DNA from 2 places in the Cupriavidus alkaliphilus genome. Region 1 is predicted to be linked to the other one. Evidence: predicted binding sites of a transcription regulator. Region 1 holds the regulator's gene; the other holds the start of a gene.
What was found. The regulator LexA, encoded in region 1, represses DNA repair genes until DNA is damaged. The targets are predictions, from matches to a motif close to ACTGTATNNNNATACAGT.
Positions count from the first base shown of each region.

Region 2: recA (recombinase RecA) is a predicted target of LexA. The motif match lies at 1,994-2,011, and genes of this name have one in related genera.

Region 1 is NZ_JACHWE010000001.1:1,088,119-1,091,529, reverse strand. It holds gene rpsF (30S ribosomal protein S6) at 29-403, opposite strand; gene FHX60_RS05175 (asparaginase) at 523-1,515, opposite strand; gene lexA (transcriptional repressor LexA) at 1,771-2,424, shown strand; gene FHX60_RS05165 (hypothetical protein) at 2,539-2,709, shown strand; gene FHX60_RS05160 (hypothetical protein) at 2,761-3,105, opposite strand; tRNA gene FHX60_RS05155 (tRNA-Ala) at 3,201-3,269, opposite strand; gene FHX60_RS05150 (hypothetical protein) at 3,404-3,411, opposite strand, start outside.
Region 2 is NZ_JACHWE010000004.1:229,089-232,499, forward strand. It holds gene FHX60_RS15920 (sensor histidine kinase) at 1-1,178, opposite strand, end outside; gene FHX60_RS15925 (response regulator) at 1,227-1,916, opposite strand; gene recA (recombinase RecA) at 2,153-3,217, shown strand; gene recX (recombination regulator RecX) at 3,326-3,411, shown strand, end outside.

The DNA of each region.
Region 1 (3,411 bases):
CAGCCACGGCGCGCACCGCAGTCCGCACTCAGGCGGCCTGGCCTTCGGTGGTCGTTTGCGCGGCCTTGCGGGCTTCTTCGCGCTGCACTTCCTTCATCATCGGCGAAGGTGCGGTCTCGGCCTTCTTGGTCTGCACGATCAGGTGGCGCAGGACGGCGTCGTTGAACTTGAACGCGTGTTCCAGTTCAGCCAGGGTTTCCTTGCCGCATTCGATGTTCAGGCAAACGTAGTGAGCCTTGGCCAGCTTCTGGATCATGTAAGCCATCTGGCGACGGCCCCAGTCTTCCACGCGGTGAACGTTGCCGTTCTGCGAGGTCACGAGCTGCTTGTAGCGCTCGATCATGGCCGGCACTTGTTCGCTCTGGTCCGGGTGGACGATGAAGACGATTTCGTAATGACGCATTGACGCTCCTTTTGGGATTAGCCACCCGGGCGTCACGAGTCCGGTGTGGCAAGGTTGAATAGCCTTAAATTATAGCCCGCCGCGTGCCAACTACGCAAGCCGCTGATTTCACGGGCAAATCAGGCGCTGGCAAAGACCGCCTGCAGCCGCGCCGGGTCGCGCGCGAGCCCGGCATCCGCCGCCAGGGCCAGCGCCAGCAACACGCGCGCCTTGTAGGGATTGAGGTCCGCAGCAGACACGAACACACCGTCGACAGGACTGGGCTGCGGCGGGATCGCCACATGACCCGCACCGGTACGCGAGCTGCGCACCACCGCCACCCCGGCCGCCGCCGCATCGGCAAGAGCCGCTGCCAGCGCTTCGTGGACCGAGCCATTGCCGGTCGCGGCCACGACCAGCCCCGCGGCGCCGGCCTGCACTAGCGCATCCACCAGCGCCCTGCCCGGCTGGGCGTAGCTGGCCACGATCTCCACCACCGGCCACGCTGCCGGCATCGGCCCGATCGGCGCTGCCGCCCGCGGTGCCCGGGCAAAGCGCACGTAGTCGTCCTGCACGAACCCCAGCGGCCCGCACGGCGAGACAAAGGCATCGACCGCCGACGTATGCGCCTTGGCCACGTCCCGTGCCGCGTGGATCTGCTGGTTCAGTACCACCAGCACACCCTTGCCGCGCGCATCCGGGTGGGCGGCGACGCGCACCGCATCCAGCAAGTTCAGCGGCCCGTCGGCCGACAGCGACGTCGACGGACGCATCGCGGCGGTCAGGACCACTGGCACCGGACACGCTTGCGTCAGGTGCAGCGCCATCGCGGTTTCTTCCAGCGTGTCGGTGCCGTGCGTGATCACAATGCCCGCGACTTCGGGCTGCGCCGACCAGTGCTCCACCCGGGCCGCCAGTGTCTGCCACAGCGCAAAGGTCATGTCCTTGCTGTCGACCTGCGCCACCTGCTCGGCCTCGATGCGGGCCAGCGACTGCAAGGGCGGCACCGCCGCCAGCAATGAGGACACCGGCACGGTCGCCGCCTGGTAGCGGGCGCTGCTGGCGGCGCTGCCGGCGGCACCGGCGATGGTGCCGCCAGTGGCCAATACGACGATGCGAGGCAATTGGGTCATGGGAGCGCGCAACGATTTTGTTCTGGATAAAGGAAAGGCGATTGTAGCGGGCGCACACGCCCCGCCGCAGCCAGGATCAGACGCCTTGGCCGGTGTCCATGCGACACGCCTCAAAATTCTGCTTGCACTGACGCCGATACTGTATAAAATCACAGCATACTGTTTAAACATACAGTGCCCGGCCCGCCGGATGCTGGATAACGGACCAGAGCCTCCATCATCCAGCCCAGCGGCCCTGCACGGAACGGCGATCTCATGGCGACCCTGACACCCCGGCAGCAGCAGATTTTCGATCTGATCCGCAACACGATCCGCCGTACCGGCTTCCCCCCTACCCGCGCCGAGATCGCGGCGGAGTTCGGTTTCTCGTCGCCCAATGCCGCGGAAGAACATCTGCGGGCGCTGGCCCGCAAAGGCGTGATCGAACTGACGCCGGGCGCGTCGCGTGGCATCCGCCTGAAGGTGTCGCGCAGCGATTCGGAAATGCCGGACCAGTTCTCATTGCCAATGGCCGGCGTATTGCAGCTGACGCTGCCGCTGGTGGGCCGCGTCGCAGCCGGCAGCCCCATCCTGGCCGCCGAGCATATCGACCGCCAGTACCAGGTCGATGCTTCGGTCTTCGATGAGCGTCCGGATTACCTGCTGCGCGTGCGCGGCCTGAGCATGCGCGACGCCGGCATCCTCGATGGCGACCTGCTCGCCGTGCGCCGCGCCAGCGAGGCGGCCAACGGCAAGATCGTGGTGGCGCGACTGGGCGACGACGTCACCGTCAAGCGCCTGCAACGGCGCGGCGGCCATATCGAACTGATTGCCGAGAACCCGGACTTCACCAACATCATCGTCGAGCCCGGTGAAGAGTTCTCGCTGGAAGGCATCGCCGTCGGGCTGATCCGCTCTTCCGGCTTCTAGCCGGGCACCATCGCAGGCGCTTTGCCTGCACGGGCCTACCCGCTTCCATTGCTTTGCAGACGCCGCCCGGCTTGCCGGGTGTTGACCCCGCTTTGCCTAAAAAGAGGTGCCACCATGCCGCAAATCCACCACGTCGCCGCCCGCCGTCCGGTCAAGCCCGTGCCGTTTCGCCAGAGCAAGGGCGTACGCGTCTACCAGGGTACGCAGCGCCGTACCATGGTCGGCAGCATGGCGGCCATCTGCCGCATGCTGGAACTTGAAACCACCGAAAAGCTGGCCGCCTGACTGTTATTTACGGACGCGGACGCTTGCCGCGTCGCCAGACTTCTGTCGCGCTCAGCTACGCGCGCACGCCTTGGCTTCGGCCTCGAGTTCCGTCGGCGTCAGCTGGGGAAACCAGGTATCGGTCTTGCGCAATTCCAGCGCCGTGCCGTCGGCCTGTGGCGTCAGAGAGATCAGGTAGGCGTATTGATATTCACCGCTTGCCGCGCTCTGGCCGATACGGATTTCGATCTGGTTTTTCGCCGGCAACTGGACCAGCGTAGCCTCATCGCCAAGATTGTTGCGCAGGCATTTCGCGACCTCCGCCATCTTGACCGGCGTATACAGGCGCATCGGCGGGCGAGCGCGGACGTCCTTCTCCGAAGTGCCAGTGGCACACCCTGCCACCATGGTTGCCATCGCTGCGCCAATCAGTGCCGTTCGAACCAACATACCACCCCCGGGGAATGCAAAACGGCGCCCTTGGGAGGCACCGTCCTGGAGAATGCATGGGGTGGCTGGATGGGACTCGAACCCACGACGACGGGAATTTGCCATCCCGGCGTCCATCGCCATTGACCCCATTGAAATCAACGCTTTCGGCTTCGCATTGCAGTTTTGTGCGGAGCCGGGTGCGGATTTTAACCCGCGCACGCGCCACGCGCCATCTCGATCTTTGCGCGATTGACCAGCAGCGGCCTTTGGCCCGGCAGGCGGCTTACCAGC
Region 2 (3,411 bases), on a different contig from region 1:
CCCTGGACCATCACCGGATGGTCGTCGGCATCGAGGCCCAGGTCGATGTCGCGCGCCCACGCCTGCGGCAGCCAGTCCTTGACCACTTCGCGCGCCAGCGCCGCCAGGTCCAGCGCGGCCATGCCGCCGGTGCCGGCCAGGTTTTCCATGCGCGCCAGCGACAGCAGCTGCGTGACCAGGTGCGCGGTGCGTTCCGAGCTGCCCGCGATCTGCGCCAGCGAGCGCCGCAGTTCTTCCGGCGACTGCTCGCGCTGCGCCAGCTCGGCCTGCATGCGCAGGCCCGCCAGCGGCGTCTTCATCTGGTGCGCGGCATCGGCGATAAAGCGCTTCTGGGTCTGCACCGACTGGTCCAGCCGCGCCAGCAGGTCGTTGAACGAGCCCACCAGCGGCGTGATTTCCTGCGGCGCGGCGCGTTCGTCGATGGGACTGGTATCGCCCGGGTTGCGCGCGCGGATGCGCTGCTGGATCGCGGTCAGCGGCGCCAGCCCGCGCGACAGCCCGAACCACACCAGCACCACCGCCAGCGGCAGGATCACGAACTGCGGCAGGATCACGCCCTTGATGATCTCGTTGGCCAGCCGGGCGCGCTTGTCCAGGGTTTCGGCCACCTGCACCAGCACCGGCTGGGTGCCGCTGACCTGCTTGAGCTCGATATAGGTGTAGGCCACGCGCACGTCATTGCCGGCCACGCGGTCATCGCGCAGCGACACCAGCCCGGCGTGGCCCTGGTCTTCCTCGGAAGGCAAGGGCAGGTCCTGGTCGCCGGCGATGTATTCGCCGCGCTTGCCGACCACCTGGTAGTAGATGTTGTCGGTCTCGTCGGCGCGCAGGATCTCGCGCGCCGACAGCGGCAGCTGCAACGTGACGCGGCCGTTGACCTCGCGCACCTGCTGCGACAGCACGATGGCGCTGGCTTCGAGCGCGCGGTCGAAGGGACCGTTGGCGATCGACTTGGCCACCAGGTAGGTCACCGCGATGCTCATCGGCCAGAGCAGCAGCAACGGTGCCAGCATCCAGTCCAGGATCTCGCCGAACAGCGAGCGCGGCGCGGGGTGGGCGGTGCTTTCCTCCAGGTGCGGCAGTGCGTCGGCCAGGTCCTGGTCGGTGGCCTCGGGCGTGGAGGGGGAAGGGGGCGTGGCGCGCGGCACGCGCCGCCAGGGCAGTCGCAGCAGGCTCATGTCGGCGAGGTTGCGCTCAGGTCGGTCGCATGGCCTGCGGTCACGGGATCAATGCGGCGCGGCCACCGCCGGCTGGAATTTCTCCAGGCAGTAGCCCAGCCCGCGTACGGTGGCGATGCGGATGCCGCCCACTTCGATCTTCTTGCGCAGGCGGTGCACATAGACTTCGATGGCGTTGTTGCTGACTTCCTCGCCCCATTCGCACAGGTGGTCCACCAGTTGTTCCTTCGACACCAGGCGGCCGCTGCGCGTGAGCAGGATCTCCAGCAAACCGATCTCGCGCGCGGACAGGTCCAGCATCTGGTCGTTCAGGTAGGCGATGCGCCCGACCTGGTCGTAGGCCAGCGGCCCGTGGCGCATCAGCGTGGCACCGCCGCCGGCGCCGCGTCGCACCAGGGCGCGCACGCGCGCCTCGAGCTCGGTCAGGGCAAAGGGCTTGGCCATGTAGTCGTCGGCGCCGAGGTCCAGGCCCTTGACGCGCTCGTCGACGCTGTCGGCGGCGGTCAGGATCAGCACCGGCAGCATCGCGCCGCGCGCGCGCAGGCGCTTGAGCACCTCCAGCCCCGACATGCGCGGCAGGCCCAGGTCGAGGATCAGCAGGTCGAAGGTCTGGGTCGACAGGGCCGAATCGGCTTCGAGGCCATTGGCGACATGGTCGACGGCGTAGCCCGAGTGGCGTAGCGAACGGGTCAGGCCGTCGGCCAGCACGTCGTCATCTTCGGCGATCAGAATGCGCATGGTTGTCTCCACCCTGGCCGGCATAGCCGGCACCGGTGCGCAACGGGCACGGGGGCGCGAAGGGGCTTGCCAAGCATACTGTTTTTTTATACAGTACCCGCACGTTCCGCTGGGGCCGCCCGGGGAGACCCCCTGGAGTGCGGCCGCGCAGACAGCCGGGCCGGCGCTGATGCCGGCAAATGCCGGTGCCGCGCCACATGCGGCCTATTTATACACCATTTGATTCAAGGACGACCATGGACGACAAGAAGGCAGGTGCCGGCGTGAGCGCCGAGAAGCAGAAGGCGCTTGCCGCCGCGCTCTCCCAGATCGAGAAGCAGTTCGGCAAGGGCTCGATCATGCGCCTGGGCGACGGCGAGGTCGAAAAGGACATCCAGGTGGTTTCCACCGGTTCGCTCGGCCTGGACATCGCGCTTGGCGTCGGTGGGCTGCCGCGCGGCCGCGTGGTCGAGATCTACGGGCCGGAATCCTCGGGCAAGACCACGCTGACGCTGCAGGTCGTGGCCGAGATGCAGAAGCTGGGCGGCACCTGCGCCTTTATCGATGCCGAGCACGCGCTGGACGTCAACTATGCGTCCAAGCTCGGCGTCAGCGTCGGCGACCTGCTGATCTCGCAGCCCGACACCGGCGAGCAGGCCCTGGAAATCACCGACGCGCTGGTGCGCTCGGGCTCGATCGACCTTATCGTCATCGACTCGGTCGCCGCACTGGTGCCGAAGGCCGAAATCGAAGGCGAAATGGGCGATTCGCTGCCCGGCCTGCAGGCCCGCCTGATGAGCCAGGCGCTGCGCAAGCTGACCGGCACCATCAAGCGCACCAACTGCCTGGTGATCTTCATCAACCAGATCCGCATGAAGATCGGCGTGATGTTCGGCTCGCCCGAAACCACCACCGGCGGCAATGCGCTGAAGTTCTACGCCTCGGTGCGCCTGGACATCCGCCGCATCGGCTCGATCAAGAAGGGCGACGACGTGATCGGCAACGAGACCAAGGTCAAGGTGGTCAAGAACAAGGTATCGCCGCCGTTCCGCGAGGCCTTCTTCGACATCCTCTACGGCCAGGGCATCTCGCGCCAGGGCGAGATCATCGACCTGGGCGTGGATGCCAAGATCGTCGAGAAGTCCGGCGCCTGGTACAGCTACAACGGTGAGAAGATCGGCCAGGGCAAGGACAACGCCCGTGAGTACCTGCGCGAGAATCCCGACATTGCCGCCGAGATCGAAAACAAGGTGCGCGCGGCGCTGGGCGTGGTGGCCATGAACCCGACGGCCGCAGCCGCGGCCGCAACGATCGAAGACTGATCGCGCCGACGGCCGCTGCGCCATCCCGAAGGCCGGGGCATCGCCGATGCTCCGGCCTTTTTACTTGGCCCGAGGCGCCGTCCTCCTAACCGCTGATACCGGTCACCCATGGCAACCCGTCCCCCGCTGTCGCTGAAGGCCCGCGCCGTCGGCTACCTCTCGCGCCGCGAGCACAGCCGTGCCGAGCTGGCGCG